Regions from separate parts of the Salinivibrio sp. ML323 genome, predicted to be linked through region 1. Evidence: predicted binding sites of a transcription regulator. Region 1 holds the regulator's gene; the other holds the start of a gene.
What was found. The regulator CRP, encoded in region 1, controls carbon source genes, mostly activating them, when cyclic AMP is high. The targets are predictions, from matches to a motif close to TGTGANNNNNNTCACA.
Positions count from the first base shown of each region.

Region 2: a site for CRP is predicted at 2,123-2,138, ahead of BZG13_RS10940 (glycogen/starch/alpha-glucan phosphorylase). Genes of this name have one in related genera too.

Region 1 is NZ_MUES01000006.1:12,886-24,382, forward strand. It holds gene BZG13_RS05845 (ABC transporter ATP-binding protein) at 1-308, shown strand, start outside; gene BZG13_RS05850 (TIGR02444 family protein) at 317-793, shown strand; gene BZG13_RS05855 (hydrolase) at 777-1,766, shown strand; gene BZG13_RS05860 (YheU family protein) at 1,895-2,113, shown strand; gene BZG13_RS05865 (phosphoribulokinase) at 2,170-3,039, shown strand; gene crp (cAMP-activated global transcriptional regulator CRP) at 3,289-3,921, shown strand; gene BZG13_RS05875 (hypothetical protein) at 4,052-4,918, shown strand; gene BZG13_RS05880 (DUF1338 domain-containing protein) at 4,988-5,779, opposite strand; gene astD (succinylglutamate-semialdehyde dehydrogenase) at 5,790-7,271, opposite strand; gene astA (arginine N-succinyltransferase) at 7,273-8,295, opposite strand; gene BZG13_RS05895 (aspartate aminotransferase family protein) at 8,325-9,542, opposite strand; gene BZG13_RS05900 (anthranilate synthase component II) at 9,910-10,485, opposite strand; gene BZG13_RS05905 (ExeM/NucH family extracellular endonuclease) at 10,578-11,497, opposite strand, start outside.
Region 2 is NZ_MUES01000018.1:37,689-49,185, reverse strand. It holds gene BZG13_RS10940 (glycogen/starch/alpha-glucan phosphorylase) at 1-1,986, opposite strand, end outside; gene malT (HTH-type transcriptional regulator MalT) at 2,493-5,201, shown strand; partial or broken gene BZG13_RS10930 (alpha-1,6-glucosidase domain-containing protein) at 5,412-6,589, shown strand; partial or broken gene BZG13_RS15590 (PAS domain S-box protein) at 6,919-8,598, shown strand; gene BZG13_RS10920 (DUF368 domain-containing protein) at 8,768-9,697, shown strand; gene BZG13_RS10915 (hypothetical protein) at 9,701-10,180, shown strand; gene BZG13_RS10910 (SCO family protein) at 10,177-10,764, shown strand; gene BZG13_RS10905 (copper chaperone PCu(A)C) at 10,767-11,243, shown strand; gene BZG13_RS10900 (Lpp/OprI family alanine-zipper lipoprotein) at 11,429-11,497, shown strand, end outside.

The DNA.
Region 1 (11,497 bases):
CGCAACAAACACAGGTGGATCGTAAAGCGCAAAAACGCCGCGATGCCGAGTTACGTAAGCAAACCGCGCCTTTGCGGAAAAAAATTGACAATCTAGACACACAGATAGAACAACTCTCTGCCATTATCTCTGACGCAGAAAATCAGTTGGCGGACCCCGAGATTTACCACAGTGATAATAAGGCGCGGCTCACGGCGCAATTGCAACGTCAAGCGGATGCTAAATCGACGCTCGAAGAGGTGGAACAAGAATGGATGGAGCGACAAGAAGAGCTGGAAGCCCTGGAGGCGACATTCAATCAGGACTAACCCCTGGGATGGCGAATCCCGCCGACCTGTGGCAGTTTTGTTTACATCATTATGGCAAGCCCGAGGTAAAGCAAGCTTGCCTCAGGCTGCAAGACGAGCACCAAGGCAACGTAAATCTTGCCTTGTTACTCGCCTGGATTGAACAACACGGCTATGGGCTTGCGCCCGAGAGCCTCACACAACTGAAGCATGCGTTAAGCCGCTCTGAGCATTTGCTTATTGCCTATCGTCACCTTCGGCGAGAGTTGAAGCCGCGGGTCGGCAGTGGGCAGTACAAAAAAATGCTCAACTTTGAGCTCAGTTTAGAAAAATTCCAACAGCAAGATTTAGTCGATGCCCTCAATCGTCAAACCTGGCTCACGGACACCGCCTCTCCTCTCGCCTACTATTGCCGTCAGCTGTCACCATCAGCACGCAACCTATATACATCACTGAAGGTGACGCCCGCCGAGGAAGAGGGAAGCAACCATGATGACACCGTTTAAACCCATTCCCAGCGCGCGGAACGCGCACTTACAAACCTTGTTGCCTCGCTTTTTGCGTCGAGCCCCGCTTTTCACCCCTCGCTGGCAGCAATTTGATCTGCCTGATGGCGATTTTGTCGATCTGGCATGGACACATCAGCCGCAGCCTGGACAGCCGATTGTTGTTTTATTCCATGGCTTAGCAGGCAGTTTCGACAGCCCGTATGCCAACGGCTTGCTCGCGGCCTTCCAACGCCAAGGTTGGTGCGGCGTGGTGATGCACTTTCGCAGCTGCAGTGGCCGCCTTAATCGTGCCGCGCGAACCTATCACTCGGGAGAAACCCAGGACGCGCGTGCCTTCTTCACCCATTTGCGTCAAACCTATCCAAAGAGTCAAATTGGCGCAGTCGGGGTCTCTTTGGGGGGGAACATGCTGGTGCGTTACCTGGCGGACTATCACGATGATCCCATCGTGGCCTGTGGTTGCGCCGTGTCGCCGCCACTTGACCTTGCCGCTTGCTCGATGCGTATCCAACAAGGCTTTTCCCGTATTTATCAAGCCTATTTGTTGCGATCGATGCGCCAAACCCTAGCGGAAAAACTCACACGTCATCAGCAAGTGGGCCGATGGCACGCGGGGGAGCGCCCGACGATAAAAACCCTGTTCGAGTTTGACCAAACCGTGACTGCCCCGCTTCATGGCTTTGACGATGCGCACCATTATTATCACGCCTGTAGCGGCCTTTCCGTGCTTAATACCATTAAGACACCGTTGGCCATCATTCATGCCAAAGACGATCCTTTTATGACCGACGCGGTGATCCCAACCTCCCCATTACCCGCGAACATTGATTATCAACTCACTGAGCATGGCGGCCATGTTGGCTTTGTCGCCGGTAGTTGGCGCCAACCTCAGTTTTGGCTTGAGCAAGCGGTGCCTGGCTGGCTCGCCGCTTATTTGCCGCATGAGTCACTGAGTAAGTCGGCGCGTTAGCACCGTCAAAGGAAGCAAAGAGAACCACTGCATTGACTGGTATGATCGGGTAAAATGCGAGCCAATTCACAACATTCACATCAGGCATCCGAGGATGCCATCCTGAGATCAATAAAAGGTGATGTAGTATGATGGTTCCATGGCAGTCGATTCCTGACGAGACGCTGACAGCGTTAATCGAGCACTTTGTGTTACGGGAAGGAACCGATTATGGTGAGCAAGAAGTCAGCTTTGCACAAAAAGTGGATGATGTTCGCCAACAATTGCAATCCGGGGACGCCGTGATTGTATATTCCGAGTTGCACGAGACAGTGGATATTCGTCGTAAAACAGCACTCGGCTCTTAGCATCGCAGTACACGCCGTATCGCGATACAAATTCAGACTGAATGACAGGGCGCGTCATGTCGGCTAAACATCCTATTATTGCGGTCACCGGCTCATCAGGAGCCGGTACCACCACCACCTCGGAAGCCTTCCGAAAGATGTTCCAGATGATGAACATCAAAGCGGCCTGGCTAGAAGGGGATAGCTTTCATCGCTTTACCCGTCCTGAAATGGACGTCGAGATCCGTAAAGCACGTGAACAAGGCAAACATATCAGCTACTTTGGCCCCACGGCCAACGATTTCCCGCGGCTAGAGCAGTTTTTCCGTGAGTATGGTGAGCAAGGCACCGGGAAATATCGCCGCTATTTACATACCTTTGATGAAGCGGTGCCCTATAACCAAATGCCTGGCACCTTCACGCCATGGCAAGACTTAGCCGACAATACCAATGTATTGTTTTACGAGGGACTGCACGGCGGAGTGGTCGATGGTGATGTCAATGTTGCACAGCATGTCGATCTCTTGATTGGAATGGTGCCGATCGTCAACCTAGAGTGGATTCAAAAATTTGTCCGCGATACGCGCGATAGAGGCCACTCTCGTGAGGCGGTGACCGACTCGATTGTGCGCTCAATGGATGATTACCTGCACTACATCACCCCGCAGTTTTCTCGTACCCATATCAACTTTCAACGCGTGCCGACGGTAGATACCTCAAACCCATTAAATGCCAAAGGGATCCCGTCTTTGGATGAAAGTTTTGTGGTGATCCGCTTTCGTGGAATGAAAAACGTCGACTTCCCTTATCTGTTGCAAATGATCACTGGGTCGTTTATGTCACGGCATAACACCTTAGTGGTACCGGGAGGAAAAATGGGCTTTGCGATGGAATTGATCATCCGTCCATTGATCCAACAATTGATAGAAAAAGGCAAGATTGGCTAAGGCGTAGCGCATCCATGATGTATTACTTCTCAAGCCGTGATCTTAGCCACGTTTTTGCCAGATTTTTAGGCGGTTGGCCTAGATCAAAATCAAGAAATCACCAACAAAAAAAGATACACTCTTGTTAACATACAGTGAGCTTGTAGCCCGCGTTCAGACTTCGTATTCTGTGCAATGATCTGATGGGTTACCCCTCAGACAAAGATAGGACGTTGTTGCCGGGCAACACATGCAGAGGAAATAAGTTATATGGTTCCAGGAAAACCTCAAACAGACCCTACACTCGAGTGGTTCCTTTCACATTGTCATATTCATAAGTATCCGTCTAAAAGCACGCTTATCCATGCAGGTGAGAAGGCGGAGACCTTGTATTACATCGTGAAAGGGTCTGTGGCCGTACTGATCAAAGATGAAGAAGGCAAGGAAATGATCCTGTCTTACCTTAACCAAGGTGACTTCATTGGTGAGCTCGGACTTTTCGAAGAAGACCAGGAGCGCACTGCTTGGGTGCGCGCTAAATCACCGTGTGAAGTGGCAGAAATTTCGTTTAAGAAGTTCCGCCAGCTCATTCAAGTGAATCCTGACATCTTAATGCGCCTGTCTTCACAAATGGCGCGTCGTTTGCAGGTAACGAGCCAAAAGGTCGGGGATCTCGCCTTCCTGGACGTCACAGGCCGCATCGCGCAAACCTTGTTGAACTTGGCTAAACAGCCGGATGCCATGACTCACCCTGATGGTATGCAAATTAAGATCACCCGTCAGGAAATTGGCCAAATCGTCGGCTGTTCGCGTGAAACCGTGGGACGTATCCTCAAAATGCTGGAAGAGCAAAACCTCATTTCCGCACACGGTAAAACCATCGTGGTATACGGCACACGCTAATTGCGCCGCTCTCTGTATCACCAACCGACGCCCTGGCGTCGGTTTTTTTATCTCCGCTTTCTGGCAAGCGTCTGGATAACTTCTACACTCAAAACGATATGGTTAACATAAAACTAACAAGGTATCGTTTATGAAAAAACTCATGGTTTCTCTCACCGCCTTGGCGCTCTCTGTGTTTTCAGCCCATGCCGTGTCCAATACCACAATTGTGCACCCCGAGCCACGCGCTGGGTCGGCGCTTGATCTCTATGCCATTGAGCTGATTGAGTTTCTTGCCGAAAAATCAGGAGAGCCTGTCACCTTGCAAGCTTTTGACGGCCAAATTGGCTCTCAGTCTCGTAAGGTGGAAATGCTCAAGCAAGGCAAGCTCACTATCGACTGGCTGGGTGCCGACCGCACGCTGGAATCTGAACTGATCCCCATTCGCTATCCCGTGTTTCGTGGTCTACTCGGCCATCGCCTGTTTATTACCAACCAAGCCACGGAGCCCCAACTCGCTCAGATAAGTAGCGCGGGTGATTTGCAGTCTCTTACTATGATTCAGGGACAGGGCTGGGCCGACGTCAAGGTGCTCAACTCAGCGGGATTTCGCGTACGCGAAATATCGAGCTTTGAAAATATTTTCAAAGTGGTTGATACAGGTCGTGCTGATCTCTTCCCGCGTGCCTTGATTGAGCCTTTTAGTGAATTAGCCGAGCGGCCACAATACGGTAATCTGTTAGTTGACCCGCATCTGATGCTGATCTATCGCTTCCCGATGTTCCTGTTTGTGTCTCCGCAACATGCTGACGTCGCCGACATGTTGAATGGTGCTTTTGAAGCGGCATACCAAGACGGATCATTTATTGAGTTTTTCAACAACGCTCCGCTGGTCAAAGAAACGTTTGAAAAAGCCAACATTGGTGAACGCACCGTGATCCGGGTCGATAACCCGCATTTAAGCAACGAAACACAAGCCATTCCAGACACGTATTGGCTCGATATCGAGGCTCAATAGACGATAAAAAAGGGAGCATAGCATACGCTCCCTTTTCCCTATGATGTCGATTAAGCGATGTGTGGCGCACTAATGGGTGCTTTCAAAGATTTTGTCTGCCGAGGCAGCCACAAAACCTTGGTAAAGCTCACCATTGGGCAGAACATAACGCTTAGCAAACTCATAAAAACCACCCGGGATGGTTTGCGTGTCATCAGAAAAAGCAACTGGCACGCGATCTGCCATGGTGGAGGATTGCTCCAGATACACCGACGCGTCACCTTTGACTTCCCCGCCTGACTCGTTAATCGCAAAGCCATTGTCGCGCAATCGGTTATTCACCGAGAGGCAATCATCATGCGCATTCAGCTGATTCACACTCACGGTAAAATGGTTGGCACCATAACCGTGTGCCGCCACCCAAGACGCATATTCACTCTCTTCGGCAAGTGTTTGATAGGTTGCCCAGTCAATGTCCCACAAGCGACCCTGATGGAGAAAGTCACTGCCTGTGAGTGACGACGCATCAACTTGTGCCACCAGCTTCTCAACAATCGCCTGAAGCGCGGGCGAGCATTGCTCGACCATCAACTCACTGATAAAGACTTTTGGCATCAGAGGATCGGGGTGCTCAAAATGGCAGGCGTTGAGCTTTTTCGCTTCAAAGGTATAGTCCCCTTTTTGCTGATAGCCTAACGCCAGGAAAGGGCGCGCCAATACCTCAAGCCCAACCTTGGGCAACCCAAATGTCCGCAAAGCAATATGATCATTGATCAAAGGCTGCCCTTCTTCTAACAAGGCATGCACCTTGTGTGCCGATGGGCACAGGCGGTTGATGTAGTCCTGCCACAGTTTGTCGAATAACGCTTGGCCACTGTCCATGTTGCTCTCCTTAGTCCTGTTGAGTCGGTATACCGGGGGCGAACGTATCGGGCAGCACTACCTGCTCGCCCTCCATGGAGGCCATGGGATAAGCACAATAGTCTGCCGCATAATACGCGCTAGGGCGTAAGTTCCCCGACGCGCCTGGCCCACCAAAGGGTGCATCGCCACTGGCTCCGGTCAATTGACGGTTGCGGTTAACAATCCCGGCACGAATATGGTCAAGGAAATATTGCCATTCCCCATCGTCTTCACTGATGAGCCCAGCAGACAACCCATAACGGGTGTCATTGGCTTTGGTCACCGCATCGACCATATTCTGATAGCGCTGCACTTGCAGCAGCGGACCAAAATACTCTTCATCCGGCAAGTCTTGGATACCACTGACATCCAAGATCCCTGGCGAGATCACCGCATCATGCTGATGTTCACACTCAATCACCGGCTTCGCGCCGAGGTCGACCAACTTTTGCTGTGTGGCCAAAATACCTTCCGCCGCTGCCACTGAGATCTGTGCGCCCATAAACGGGGCCGGATCATCAAACTGGCCGCCCACTCGCACGGTTTTTGTCCATTGTGCTAGGCGCGTTAAGATCTTGTCACCCACTTCTCCCTCAGGCAGCAGCAGGCGGCGTGCACAGGTGCAACGTTGCCCCGCACTGAGATACGCGGACTGAATGATGGCATAGACGGTGGCGTCTAAATCACCAAACTGATCACTGACCACTAGGGGATTATTTCCCCCCATTTCTAGCGCCAACATCTTATCGGGCTGACCGGCGAACTGGCGATGGAGGATATGGCCGGTATTGGCGCTACCGGTAAACAACAAACCATCAATGCCTCGGGCTTGCGCCAGTGCCTCACCGGTATGACGGCCACCTTGCACCAAATTGATAAGGCCATGCGGCAGCCCCGCCTCTACCCAATATTCCAGCGTTTTCTCCGCCACTTTTGGCGTTAGCTCTGAGGGTTTAAACACCACACTATTACCGGCCAGTAATGCGGGAACAATGTGGCCATTGGGCAGATGACCCGGGAAGTTGTACGGACCAAAAACCGCCATCACACCTAACGGACGGTGACGCAACACAGCTTGCGTACCATTGACGTCCTTCTCGCGGGATCCTGTTCTCTCGTGGTAAGCGCGCAATGAAATCGCCACTTTGCCTACCATGGCACCGACTTCGGTTTTGGTTTCCCAGAACGGTTTGCCCGTCTCTTCAGCAATAGTGCGCGCTAAATCATCGGTATTCGCTTTTACTATCTCGGCAAAGCGTTCAACCAGCGCTTGGCGCTCGGCAAAGTCGGTATTTCGCCAACGGAGGAAGGCCTCACGAGCGGCACTCACCGCTTGTTCAACCTGAGGGCGCGTCGCTTCTTCACCTTGCCAAATACATTGACTATCAAAGGGATTTTGCGAGGTCATTACCTCACCCTCGCCTTTGACCCATTCACCGTTAATCAGATGGCCTGCTGATTGCGTTGTCATCTTATCCCTCCATGGCAATCAAACGCAGCTGATCGCCTTCTTTTACATTCAATGCGTCTGCTACCGCGGGGCTAATCACTGCCTGATTGGTTTCATGATCGACCGCCGCTTTCGCCGCCGTGGCGCGGAAACCGGCAAACTCCGTGTTCGATATTAAATAGTCCTGCGCGCTGCTGTGCTCTCTGACGCTTGCCGAGGCGTTGAAAGAATGACGCACGGATTCGATATTGTGACGTAAGCATTCTACCGTGGGGCCGGCATCAAAGATGTCGACATAACCTCGGCACGAAAAGCCCTCTTTTTCCAACAAACGCAGTGCTGGACGGGTATTTGGATGCACTTGCCCAATGACAGCACGTGCTTCTTCACTGAGTAAGCTCACGTAAATCGGTAATTTTGGCATCAAGTCGGCAATAAAGCCCTTGGCCCCAATCCCGGTGAGGTAGTCGGCCAACGTGAAGTCAATGTTAAAGAAGTTATCCTTCAACCATTGCCAAAACGGCGAGTTGCCGTCGTCATCCGACACGCCACGCATTTCTGCAAAGACCACGTCTGCGAAACGCTCGGGAAATTGTGCCAACATCAAGAACCGACACTTAGATAAAAGCTTGCCGTTTAGGCCGCCACGAAACTCAGGGCGCATAAATAAGGTGCAGATCTCTGTGGTGCCGGTGTAGTTGTTGCCAAACGTCAGCACTTCCACAATGTTGTGCACATTCAATTTACGCGACGAGTGCACCACCTTAGTCAGGTGGTAACTGTAAAATGGATTGTCGAGACCAATCGCGGCTTCGATGCCTGTTGTTCCCGCAATTTCGCCGGTTTCTAAATCTTCAGCGACCATCAAATACCCTTCCGGGCCAGGTTCAGTCACCTTTTTGGCAAAACTTTCTAACGAATTATCAATTCGCCCTTGGAGCAAATCGGCATCTACCGGCAACGAGGTAAACCCGTGGCCGGACGCTTCCGCACACAACATCAGTGCATCAAAATCTGATGCACGGATAGGCCGAATAACTAACATCTCAAATCCCTCCGAGTGTATGAGGTCGCTTATCCTGCAACAACCTTCGCAATCGCGCGCTCCAGGCGTGCCATCCCTTCTTCAATATCGGCTTTGGTAATCACCAATGAGGGAGTAAACCGCACCACATTTGGGCCGGCGACTAATACCAACAGGCCTTCTTCACCCGCAGCAACCAGAATATCACGTGCACGGCCTTCCCAGTCTTGGTTCAGTGCCGCACCGAGTAGCAAGCCTTTGCCACGGACTTCACTGAAAATGCCGTACTTATCGTTAATCGCTTCTAAACCATCACGGAACCATTGCTCGCGCGCCATCACACCGTCTAAGACGTCAGGCTTGGTCACTTCATTGACCACCGCTTCTGCCACCGCACACGTCAATGGATTACCGCCATAGGTGGAGCCATGAACACCCGGCTTCATATGTGCCGCGAGACGTTCGGTGGTAAGCATGGCACCAATGGGGATACCGCCACCCAATGATTTAGCCGTCGCCAGAATGTCTGGCTCGACCCCTGATTCTTGATAGGCATAGAAGGTACCAGTACGGCCATTGCCAGTTTGTACTTCGTCAAATATCAGCAACGCATTGTGCTTATCACACAGCTCGCGCACGGCCTGCAAAAAGCCTGGCTCTGGCGGCACGATCCCACCTTCACCTTGCAATGGCTCCATCATCACCGCACAGGTGCGATCGGAAATATGGTCAGCCAATGCGGCGATATCGTTATAAGGAAGGTGGGTAACATCGCCAGGCTTTGGACCAAAACCGTCAGAGTAGGCAGGCTGACCGCCCACTGTCACGGTAAAGAAGGTGCGACCGTGGAAACCTTTGGTGAACGCGATAATTTCACTTTTGTGCTCGCCGTGCTCCTCTTTTGCCCAGCGGCGCGCCAGTTTAAGCGCTGCTTCGTTGGCTTCGGCGCCTGAGTTCGCGTAAAACACGCGGTCGGCAAAGGAAAGCTCAGTGAGGCGTTTGGCGAGGCGCAACGCGGGCGCATTGGTCATCACATTGCTCAAGTGCCACAGCTTCTGCGCTTGCTCAGTCAGTGCATCCACCATGACCGGATGACAATGACCTAAACAGCTCACCGCGATACCACCGGCAAAATCGATATACTCTCGACCTTCCTGATCCCAGATACGCGATCCTTTACCATGATCCGGGATCATCGGCATTGGGTTGTAACATGGCACCATGACTTCGTCGAAGAGTTTACGTTCTACTTTGTGCTCCATTGTCATCACTCAATCCTTCTGTGTTTTATCTATGACGCATAGTATTTACATTATTTTAACTGCAGCAATAGCAGATTATGTTTTGTTTTCAGCAGGGTAACCGAACTCATGCAGTTTACAGAGATAGTTATGCATAAACTGTGAGCAGGGAGAAGCGCAGAGCAAGCAAGACTATGATGCCAAATAGGCAAGACTGAAGGGAGAGACTACCCAGGCTGCATAAGGTTGCAGCCATTGATAAGGCAGTCAAAAATCGCGAAATGTAAAATTAGTGATAAAGATCGCGATTTAGTGCAATGCTGTGTAATGGCGCACGACTGAGATGGCCCCAAGTCATAGCGCTTAAAACGGTCGTGACCTTTAGTTGACGGGGTTATTGTTGGAGAAAGTTGGCCAGTAACGCATGCCCCTCTTGGGTGAGAATGCTTTCTGGATGAAATTGTATCCCTTCTACCGCCAGCTCTCGGTGTTTTAACCCCATGATGATTTCGCGCCCATCCGCCTCCGTGGTGGTCGCTGTTACCATCAAACAAGCAGGTAAGCTGTGTAGATCCACCACTAAGGAGTGATATCGCGTGACGGTAAGCGGGCTTGGCAAATGCGCAAAGATACCTTGTTCTTTGTGGTCGACGGGCGATGTTTTACCATGCATCACTGCCTTTGCGCGTATCACCTTAGCACCAAATACTTGCGCCAGGGCTTGGTAGCCTAGACAAACACCTAAAAGGGGAACCTTTCCCGCAAAGTGCTCAATCACCGCCAGCGAGATCCCCGCCTCATCGGGGGTACAAGGGCCTGGCGAGACCACGATATGCGTGGGCGCCATCGCCTCTATCTCCGCCAAGCTAATCGCATCATTGCGTTTGACGCAAACAGACGCGCCCAATTCACAAAAGTATTGATACAAGTTATAGGTGAAAGAATCGTAGTTATCGATGATAAGAAGCACTGTGCTCGGCCATGCGATTGAAAACCGGCATGATGCTAACACAGTGCTTATAGAGCGTCATCCTAGCGTGAACCTGGGACGACGCTTATTGGTTAACGGTTTAACTGACAGCGAAAGCCAGTGTATGTCACTGTCATCGGCGTGTCGGCAGGCGCACGACCACAATAAACAGGGAACAGCCCCAAGGCTTTTACCGACACCGCGATACGGTCATCTGCGGTTAACTCCAAGGATTGAACCAAAGGACTGGCTTGGTTGAACGTGCGCGTCGCGCGCCATTTCATCCACGCATGAGCCGGGCTTTTTTGCCCATTAAGCAGCGGTACAATGGGTAAAATGCTGCGATTGTTCACGGTCACAGAAACAGGCACCACAGGCTCTGGGTAGTCAAGCGAGATCAAGACAGGGTCGTGATCAGAGGATGAGAACACATTGTCCGATTTCACCAAATCGCCGGTATATTTGCGGCTATATTCAAACAGCGTACTTTCTACCGAGTTAATGTGCCACTCTTCCACGCCAACCACTTTGCTCGCCAAGCTGGCATTGGCCAAAGCATGATCCAAGGCACCCAGCTCACCCGAGAACGAATATGAATAGGCTTTGTCCCCTAGCCAGTCGGTGGCCAAATTGGTATACCCCAATCCCTCTTCCACCGGTTGGCCGGTTGCATGCATAGGCACACCACGAATTTCGGTGCCCGCAGCGGTGAGAATATCGCGCTGCCCCTCGCGGCGCTGATAGTCCGTCAGCACACGAACAGGATCTTCTTTGGCGTACGCATTTAGGTCACCCAAGATCAGGACATCGCCATCTACGGTGTCTAATCGCTCACCTAATGCCACCGCCGCCGAGACGCGGAACTCATTGCAACGCCCCTGCAGATCAGCCGTTTCACTATCAAACTCGCCGGCAATCCAATCTTCATAACAGCCCGAGCCCTTTGATTTAAAATGATTCACCACCACACTCAAAGGTTGATCATTGACCATAAAGCGTTGGATCAAGCTAT
Region 2 (11,497 bases), on a different contig from region 1:
CATGTTACCCGTGCCAGACGCCTCTTTACCGGCCATAGAAATCTGCTCAGACACATCGGCAGCCGGAATAATGATTTCTGCCATGCTGACACGATAATCAGGAATGAAGACGACCTTGAGCTTGTCACCGACTCGTGGGTCATTATTAATGGTTTCAGCGACCTTATTAATCGCATAGATGATCGATTTTGCTAATTCATAGCCAGGCGCGGCTTTCGCGGCAAAAAAGACCACTCGTGGCGCCATGTCAAAGTCTGGCTCGTTAAGCAAGCGCTGATAGAGCGAAATCACATGCAATAGATTCAAGTGCTGACGCTTATATTCATGCAGACGCTTAATTTGTACATCAAAAATCGCATCGGTATTGAGGGTAATATCGAGATGCTCTTTGACCCATCCTGCCAAACGCTGCTTGTTGCGCTTTTTGACATCCATGAATGTCTTTTGAAACGCAGTATCATCGGCGTATTGAGCAATCCGCTCGAGTTGCTCTAATTGCGCTGGCCACTGCTCACCGATTTTTTCACTGATCAAGTTGGACAAGTCAGGGTTACAGAACTTCAACCAGCGACGCGGTGTGATGCCATTGGTCACATTTTGAATGCGGCCCGGATATAGCGCATCAAATTCTGGGAATAAATCACGCTTAACTAACTGAGAGTGCAACGCCGCAACGCCATTTACCGCATAAGAGCCAACCACACATAGATTCGCCATACGCACCATGCGCTCACCTTTGTCGTCAATCACTGACAACACCTGCTTTTTCGCCACATCGCCGGGCCACTTCGCTTCTACCTCTTGCATGAAGCGATGGTTAATCTCAAAAATGATCTCCATATGACGCGGCAGCAAGCGCGCAATCAATGCCTCACTCCAGGTTTCCAGCGCTTCGGGCAGTAAGGTGTGGTTGGTGTAAGCAAAAGTACGACTGGCGATTGACCACGCCTCATCCCAGCCCAGACGATAATCATCCAGCAATACGCGCATCAGCTCAGGAATCGCGATGGTGGGGTGGGTGTCGTTTAATTGAATGGTTTCATACTCTGGCAACGCCGCTAGAGCATGACCTGCCTCTAGGTGACGACGGAGGATATCTGCGACCGAGGCGGCACTGTGGAAGTACTGCTGCATCAAGCGCAGCGTCTTGCCCGAATCATGGTTATCGTTGGGGTAAAGGACTTTAGACAGGTTACCCGCATCAATATCTGCTTGCTGCGCATGGGTATACTCGCCCGCATTAAAAGCATCAAGCGCGAACGGTGTCAGTGCTCGACCTTCCCACAAACGCAATGGATAAACGGTGTTACTTTGGTAACCGACAATGGGTAAGTCCCAAGGCATTGCCTGGATTTTCAAGCTTGGCACCCATTGGCGATAGGTATGCCCTGCTTCTTCAACGACCTCAACATGACCATAAAAGCCGATAATTTGGGATAATTCAGGACGTACCAGTTCCCATGGGTAGCCTTCCGGTTCGCGCCATGCATCAGGAGCCTCTTGCTGCGCCCCTTCATGAAAAGACTGACGGAAAAGCCCATATTCATAATGTAATCCGTAACCCACTGCCGGATACTGCTGTGCCGCCAAAGAGTCCATAAAACAGGCCGCCAGACGTCCCAAGCCGCCATTACCCAGAGACGGATCACGCTCTTGTTCGAGTAAATCCGTTAACCCAAGCCCAAGCTCACTCACGGCATCGGCGATAGCATCGTACAAGCCCATGCTAATCAGGTTGTTCCCGGTTAAACGACCAATCAAAAACTCGAGGGATAAATAGTTAACACTTTTCGCTTGTTTAATAGCTTGATCGTGTTCAGTGGCCACCAAGTCACTCGTCGTGTGTTCGGCTAATGCGCGGCCAAGCGCGAGGTACCAATCACGCAGTTGAGCAGTATCTGGTGCGTGACCTAGCTGGGTTAAGTGTTGAACCATACTGATTTTAAACGCACTTTTATCAAACGCATGTTGCTGTTTTGGTGTCATGTCGTTGCTCTCGATAATGGAATGAAACCTTGATGGTTAGTCATCCTGCCCAACCCGAGCACGGCAAACATCCTCCCACGTCGTTCTCATCAAAGGAGGAGACCACAGGGCGTAGAGAGCCAGGTCACACATCAACAGTGAGCGGGCTCTCATCAAAATGAAGCACAGCCCACTGACTGGTGATCTTCATCACGCTATGAGACAAAAGCCTGTCTAAGCCGGCGATGAAAAAAACCGTCTAGCTTTTGGTGATTTTTGTGCGCTAGCGCAAATTAAACCCTGACAAACCAACATGAATGTGTACACCGACGATAAAAAAAGCCAAGAAAAAGGCAATTGAGTGACATTTATCACAATTATAAGGCGTAGTTGCACTAAATTAGGGCACCCGTTAAGAGATCAGGGATAGATCATAGTTTGTGTCTTTGAAGTTACATACACTGCAATCAGGACAGAGGTGCGCACCAAAGATGACGCACCGCATTTGTAGTGAAGGACAGTGTCTTATGTGGATCCCATCAAAGCTGACTCGGCCTGGACGGCTTTATAACGCGATATTGCGCCCGCGAGTGCTCGATATTTTACAACAAGCCCCCCACTATAAGCTGGTGCTGTTTCGCTCTCCGGCCGGTTATGGCAAAACCACCATGGCTGCCCAGTGGCTCGCCGATCAACCCAATGTCGGTTGGTTTAGCATTGATGACAGTGATAACGACAGCTTTCGCTTCATAAACTATTTATTACAAGCGTTGCACCAAGCCACCCAAGAAGGCTGCGCCAATACGATAAAACTGGCGGAAAAACGCCAATTCTCATCACTTCGTGCGCTCTTGTCTGATGTTTTTGCCGAACTGGCCGGGTTTCACGCCACCAGCTATTTGGTGCTGGACGACTATCAACTGGTTGATAACGAAGAAATCCATGAAGCGATGCGCTTTTTCATCAAGCACATGCCAGAGAACCTCACGTTAGTGGTGACGTCACGCGCTAACCCACCACTGGGCACCGCGAACTTACGCGTGCGAGACCTGATGATCGAGATAGGCAACGAGCTTCTCGCGTTCGATAACGAAGAGACAACCCGGTTTTTCAACCAACGTATCGACGATGGCGTCGATGAATCGACCGCGAATGCCTTATGTACCTACGTCGAAGGTTGGCCATCCGCGCTGCAACTGATCGCCATTCAAGCGCAGCACCAAAAACGCACGCTAATTCAAAGCGCCGCCTCGTGTGCAGAATTTAACCATGCCCATCTTTGGGACTATCTAGCGGAAGAAGTCTTCGACTTGCTTGACACGGAGACACGTCAGTTTCTGATGAAGGTCTCAGTGTTAGAAATGTTCAATGATGAACTGGTTTTCGCCTTGACCGAGCGAGAAGATGCGCTGGGTATGCTTGAGTCACTCAATCGCTATGGCTTGTTTATCTATCCGCTTGAGGGGGATAACAACTGGTTCCGGTTTCACCATTTATTCGCGGAGTTTTTGGCCCACGAGCGCCAAGCCAGGATCCCCCACCAGCAACAAACCTTGCATCGACACGCGGCACTGGCTTGGCTAAAGCTGCAGTCCCCTCATCAAGCCTTGCGCCACGCACGCTATGCCAAAGACGATGCGTTGCTGGCCGATATTCTCAATCAACACGGCTGGCGTATGTTCAATCGTGGCGAACTATCCACACTCGCATCCGCGATTATCAAGCTCAGTGATGAGCTTTTATACCAATACCCCAATTTGAGCTTACTGCGTGCTTGGTTAGCACAAAGCCAACACAGGTATCACGAAGTTGGCGAGTTATTGGCCAGTGCCGAAAAGGCGTATCAAGCCCGCGACATTCCACTGGATATTGATTACCAAGGCAATGCCAATGCCCTGCTTGCCCAAGTAGCCATTAATGCGAATGAGCCTGAGCAAGCGATGCAGCTGGCAGAAAAAGCACTCGAGCAACTCGATAGCGCCAATTACCGAGGACGTATTGTCGCGACTTCCGTGGTTGGCGAGGTGAATCATGTGCTCGGCGAACTGGATCGCGCTTTATCCATGATGCAACAAACGGAAAAGTTAGCGCGCCAGCATCAGGTATATCACCAAGCGCTGTGGGCCATTTTACAGCAAAGTGAAATTCTCCTGGCACAAGGCTATGTGCAAGCCGCGTTTGAGTTGCTCGACAGCGCCGATCAGCTCATTGAAGATCAGCAATTGCACCAAGTTCCTTTACATGAATTTGCTCTACGGCTTCGCGCCCAAATACTCTGGTGTTGGAACCGACTGGATGAAGCTGAAGCCTGTGCGTATAAGGGGCTACAGGTTTTGGAAAACCAACCGCCGAGCAAGCATTTGCATAGCTACTCTATGCTCGCGCGCGTGGCTGTTAGTCGCGGTGAGTTAGATAAAGCGGCCAAAAGCATTGAGCACATAGAGCACCTTCTACGAGAGTCTGTTTATCATGTTGATTGGACCGCTAACGCGTCACTCTCGCTATTGCTCTATTGGCACGCCAAAAACGAACTGACCAATATGGATGAGTGGTTACATCAAGCCGTTCGCCCCGCGACCGCCTGCAACCACTTTAGCCAGCTTCAGTGGCGAAACATTGCCCGCGCGCACCTGCATTTGGGTCAGTATGATCAAGCACGTCAAGCGGTCGATTTTCTGCGCCGCGAAGCGAACCGGGCCAACTTAGTGACGGATAAAAACCGCAATCTCATCGTCGAGGCCGTGCTCGCCAGTAAAGTGCAAGAGACGGAATACGCCAAAAGTCTCTTGCAAGATGCCCTGATCCTAACCAATCAAACCGGGATGATGGGTAACTTTTTAATCGAAGGTGATGCGCTCTCATCATTGCTGCACGCGTTGATTGAACAACATGCGCTCGGCGCATTAGAGCGCCACCGGGCACAGCAGCTATTAAAAGAAATCGCCAGCCATCAGCGCTCACGCTCCACCCACTTTGATGAAGCCTTTGTCGAAAAACTGGTCAAGCACCCTAACGTGCCAGAGCTGGTGCGAACCAGCTCCCTGACGCAACGCGAATGGCAAGTGCTCGGCTTGATTTATTCCGGGTTTAGTAACGAGCAAATTGCTCATGAACTGGATGTCGCCGGTACCACCATCAAAACCCATATCCGTAACCTTTACCAAAAGCTCAATATTGCTAACCGTAAAGAAGCGGTCGTCACCGCCGAAAACCTCCTTCAGCTTATGGGTAACTAGTCATCTATGCCTACGCCCCCAGACTTTTCGGGGGCGTAGTGGTCTTTCGCTCTCCCCCTACTTTTCGTGATACTTTACTGAATTTCATCATCTTTTCTGCCATAACACGCTGAGTTTTAACCCGATCACGCATGGTAGGTGTCGCCCTTCAGTATGCTGCGCCTCAGTATTGACACATGAGGAATAATCAATGAAGCGCACTCACTTTTTGCAACCGCTCGGCGCATCGGTTGCCATCGCGACTATCATGGTGAAGGTTGGAAGAAGTCGCCAACGATCGCCAGTTTGTCCAAGCCACCCAAGCAAACCTGGCCGGCACAGGTATTGGTTCGTTTTCTGACCGACTTCGTGATGCGGTTCGTGGCGGCGGTCCATTCGATGGCGGCGAGTACCTGCGTAAAAACCAAGGCTTTGGTAATGGTCAATGGGTCGCGCCCAATGATCTGCAACAGCAAAGCAACGGGGAAAGAGCCAGTGCCCTGCATAACGCCGATTTAGTCCGTTTGGGTATGGCGGGTAATTTAAAAGATTTTCAGTTACAAATTGCCAATGGAGATACGGTCCGAGGCGACGAGGTCGATTACAACGGTCAACCGGCTGGCTACGCACAAGATGCTTGGGAGATCCAAAACTATGTCTCCAAGCACGACAACCAAACCTTGTGGGATAACAATCAATACAAATTCCCTTACGCCATGCCGCTCGCGACACGCGTCCGTGCCCAGGCCGTGTCACTCTCCACTGCACTGTTGGGACAAGGGGTGCCTTTTATTCACATGGGCAGCGAGATGCTTCGTTCAAAATCCATGCAGCGTGACTCATATGATTCGGGCGATTGGTATAACCGCGTCGACTTTACCCAACAAACCACGCAGTGGGATCAAGGGCTGCCGCGTGAAGATAAAGACGGCTACACCTGGCCGATGATTGAAACCGTGATTGCCAACCACAACAACGAGGCCAAACCAACGCCACAGGCAATCAGCAACATGGACAGCTACTTTAATGAGCTGGTGGCGCTGCGTACGTCGTCAGGGCTGTTCAATCTGGGCCAAGGCAGCGTGATCAACCAACGTGTCAGCTTTCACAATACAGGCGCCTCACAAATTTCAGGGCTAATTGTGATGAAAATTGATAACAGTGGCAGTCTGCTCGACAGCACGATGGATGCAACGCGTGACGGGATTATCGTCGCGATCAATGCCTCAGGCGCGGCGGTCAATGACTTTGCCAACATCGACGCCACCGGCTATCAGCTTCACAGCTTGCAAGCCAATGCGGGCAACGGCTCGATAGCGTATAACCAACAGCCCGCTCAAGTGACCAACGGCAAACTCACTGTACCCGCTTGGTCCGTCGCCGTGTTCGAGAAACCTCAACAGCCTTAACCATCATTTGGGGGAGTCCGGCTCCCCCACTCCACTTGCCGCCCGGACATACAGGCTTAACGCCATCATCATCAACCTAGCCTTCCTTTAAAAAGCCGTTAAATACACGAGTTTTCTGGCCCGCGCTCGCGTTATTTATAGTGATATCAACGCTTGAATACGCTTTGACAGTATTTCCTCGTTTTTTGTGTTGCTATTGGCATAAACGCTGATCGGTTCACTCAACACCCGAGTACAGGATGTGATACGGTATTTCTCTCTAATTGGAACTGACATCACACTCATCAATAGTCACCGAGGAGTGTGAGCGGTCAATAAGGAATAAGTGAATGTTAAAAGATTTGGTCGTTGATGGACGTTATAAAAAAACACTGGATCAGTCGATACACGCTATCGTGACCATCGACGAAAAAAATGATGTTATCTATTTCAACGATGCTGCTGAATCGCTGTGGGGTTATCAACGCAATGAAGTATTAGGTCACAACGTCAAAATGCTGGTTCCAGAAGAAATTCGGGGCAGTCATGACGGGTTCATTAATCATCACCGTACGACCCAAGAAAATCGCATCGTCGGAACATCTCGCGATGTACAGTTAGAAAGAAAAGATAGAACTCGTGTATGGGTGAACATCTCGTTAAACCATATTAAACATGCTGGAAAATCTACTTACACCGCATTTGTTCACGATATCTCTTCACAAAAACAAGCTCAAGAGATTGTTCATCAAACCCTCGAGCAAGCTCTAGATGCAGTCGTGACTATCGATGGCCGTAACTGCATCACCTTTGCTAATAAATCTGCTGAGCAAATGTGGGGATACTCTCGGGACGAAATGCTAGGCCATAACGTAAAAATGTTGGTGCCTGAACAACACCGTCATGAGCATGATGAATTAGTCAATCGAAACCGAAGAACCGGTATCAACAAAATTGTGGGCTCCACCCGCGAAGTCCCTTTCGTACGTAAAAATGGTGAAAACCGTTGGGGAAGTTTCTCAATATCTAAAATAGAACTTGATGACGAGATTCAGTACACCGCGTTTGTCAAAGACGTCACAGAGGAAGTTGAGCGTCGGGAAGAATTCAAAATGCTGTCGATGGTAGCAAATGAGACAGATAACTCAGTCATCATTACCGATGCTGACGGCTATACCCGTTATGTTAACCAAGGGTTTGAAAAACTTACAGGTTATACAATGTCGGAAATGCGCGGCAAAAAACCAGGTACCATGCTTCAAGGGCCAGGAACTAACACCGAAACTGTCGCGAAAATCTCACAAAAACTAAAAAATCGCGAACCCTTTTACGACGAGCTCCTTAATTATAACAAACACGGTGATGCCTATTGGATATCTGTCTCTATCAATCCAATTTTTGATGATAACGGACAGTTATCTAGCTTTATTTCTATTCAAGCTGATATCACCGAAGCGAAACAACGATCACTTGAGGCAGAACGTCGATTTGATGCGATCAGTGTCAGCAACGGCATTATGCAGTGGAGTCTTGACGGTACACCTGATTCGTTTAATTCGTACATGCTTGACCACTTACGCGCAGAAACATCGTCGAACTCAGAAATTCTAAGCAACAACCTCAAGAATAAGCTCGGAGAACCGACATTTAGCGATGTGCTCTCGGGTAAACAAATAAAAGAAGTACTGCCGTTTACAGCTGCAGACGGAAGCGAACGCCGTTTCGATACTGTCGTCGCCCCCATTTTTGACTCCGAAGGGAACCCTGTGTACCTCGTCTCCTACGGTATTGATGTGACCAATAGAGCCCAAGCTGTTGATGTAACGGAGAAGGAAATGACAAAAGTCGAAGCATCTAGCAGCGAAATACAACAAATTATTGGTGTAATAAACGGCATCGCCGAACAGACAAACTTACTTGCGCTCAACGCAGCTATTGAAGCAGCTCGGGCCGGTGAGTCGGGCCGAGGTTTTGCCGTGGTCGCCGATGAAGTACGACAATTGGCACAACGCTCTGGAGAGTCTGCAGCCGAAATTCGTCGCCTTGTCGATCAAACGAATGAACGCGTGAGGGCACTAGCTGATGCTCTTCAAAATTTAAATGGCGAAGACGACTAGTCGTCCTAGTATAAGCAGGCCTATCACTGACGATTCATCTCGGTATAATGCAGCCCTTAGCTTTTTATCGATGAATAGCATTATGATCAAGAACCTGGTCTCAACTTACCTTAAAGGCATGGCGATGGGGGCTGCAGATGTGGTTCCTGGTGTCTCTGGCGGCACCATCGCATTTATTACTGGTATCTACACCCAGTTACTTGAGAGTATTCGGCGTATCACGCCGCGCCTTTTTACACTCTGGCGCAAGGAAGGGTTCAAGGCCGTCTGGCACCATATCAACGGCACCTTTCTTTGTGTGCTCTTAGCCGGCATTCTGACCAGTATTGCCAGTTTGGCCAAAGGGATAAGCTGGATGCTCACCCATCACCCGATCCCACTGTGGTCGTTTTTCTTTGGCTTGATCATCGCTTCAGCGTTGCATATTGCCAAACAATTGCCCGCCCCCAGAATAAGGCCTAAAACCGTTCTCGCCGCACTGCTAGGGATCGGGTTTGCCTATTGGATTACTATTGCGAACCCGTTGCAGCTCACCGCCTCGCCGCTCACCGTCTTTCTCGCCGGCGCCATCGCGATTTGCGCTATGATTTTGCCTGGGATCTCTGGCAGTTTTATTCTGCTGTTGCTGGGAATGTACAGTCCGATCCTAGATGCGGTTCATCAAACGCAGTTTGGCTTACTGGGATTATTTGCGGTGGGCGCGGTGACTGGCTTATTGACCTTTTCGCACCTGTTGTCATGGCTGCTGCGCCGCTACTACGCGCTAACGCTCGCGTTTCTGACCGGCCTGATGTTGGGCACGCTAGGTAAAATCTGGCCGTGGAAACACACGCTTACATGGCGTACCAACTCATCCGGTGAGCAAGTGCCTCTGATGCAAGATAACCTTCTACCGGGCGCGTACGAGGCAATCGTGGGACACCCGGCACAAGTTAGCTTGGCCATCATTGCCATGATAGGTGGCTTTGTGCTGGTATTATTGCTGGAGCGTTTCTCGCCTAAGCAGGACTAAATAATGCATATATCACCCTCACAATCACCCGTGAGTCGCCCATTGTTTATCACTGTCGGTCTCTTAATGCTGGCAGTGATGGCTTTTTTTCTTCCCTCTTGGCTATCTGGCTTTTTCTCGACCGCTTCGAGTTCAACCGTCGCGCCAGCCGCCTACTGTTCGCTAAATCAGCAAACGTGCCAATACAAGGGTTATCAAGCCCACTTAGGCAATCCAGTGGTTCATCCACTACACGCCAATACCCTCACGGTAACCGCCCCCCAGGCGCTTAACACGGATACCTTGCTCGTGAAGCTCCAAGGCGTCGAAATGAATATGGGGGAATATCGGCTGGTGCTTAAACAAACCGATAAACTGACTTACCAAGGGCAATTGATGCTGCCCGTTTGCACTGAAGACAGCATGACCTGGGCGGGAACCATTACACTTAATGATGATGCAAACACGCTATTCCCCATTAAAGTAAGCATGGAGCGACTATGAGTAAGAAAGCTTGGCTTGTCGCCATTATTGCCGTTTGTTTTGGCTTGGGTGCCCGCGCGCTATTTGATCACTATCAAACGTCACAAAAGCAGGCACAAGCGGGTGCATTACAATCACAAGGGCAACCGTTTAACCTTTACAATACCGATGACCCACGTCCGCGCATTGTTTACTTCGGTTATACCCATTGTCCTGATGTTTGTCCCACCTCGCTCGCCGTACTATCTGCTGCGTTAAAATCGCTCCCTGAGTCGACACGAAACGCGGTGTCGCCAGTCTTTATCACCCTCGACCCAAAGCGTGATACCAGCGAAAAAGCCGCGGAGTATGCCCATTTTTTCCATCCGGCCATCACCGGCGTCAGTGGTTCAGAAGCACAAATCGCCCAGCTGGCAAACCGTTACGGAGTTTTATATCGCATCACCGAGCTGGAAGACTCCGCCATGGACTATGCCGTTGACCATAGCTCCTTTTTTTATTTTCTCTCACCGAACGGTGAACTCGTAGAGAAAGTCCCTCACACCTTAAACCCTGAGATGCTGATCGCAGCGATTGAACGGGTGACTGGTCAAAACAAGGAATAACAATGACATCATTCAAATCTTTTATTGCCGCTATCGCTTTTATGGTTGCCCCATTGGTGCATGCCCATGGTGAGTTTTTTATTCATGATGCCTACGCGCGTGCCACTGCACCTGGCGCACCAAATAGCGCCGCTTTCATGGTGCTCGATAATCAAAGCAAGGTGCTAAAACGGGTGGTGAGTGCGAGTACACCGGCGGCGAAACGGGTAGAGTTGCATGAGCATGCCATGGTAGATGGCATGATGGAAATGCGACAAATTGCGCAAATCTTGGTGCCTGAAGGCGAGCAAGTCACATTAAAGCCAGGAGGCCTGCATGTGATGCTATTTGATCTTACCCAGCCACTCAAAGTAGGCGAGCACATTTCGTTGACCTTAAACACTGCAGACGGTCATTCACTGACCAAGCAGATCCCAGTGAAATCAGTCATGGATGGTATGCAGCACCATAGCGATGAAGGAAATCATCACCACGAATAGTCTTTAACGTGTCTCGATGGATGGGTCGAACAGCGCGTTAAATGTTAACTGTGTCAAGGTATGGCCGCCAAGTTGAGGATTCAGCAGCAAAATCCCCTACCAGCGTCTATGGTAAAAGGTAGTCGCGCTTGCGCGTGACCCTTTTGACGTGATTGCTATCTCCAACAACAATAGCGAGGTTCTCTATGAAAATCCGTCCAATGGCTCTAGCAGCAATAGCTTCAACCGTGTTGCTCGTCGGCTGTACTAGCAAC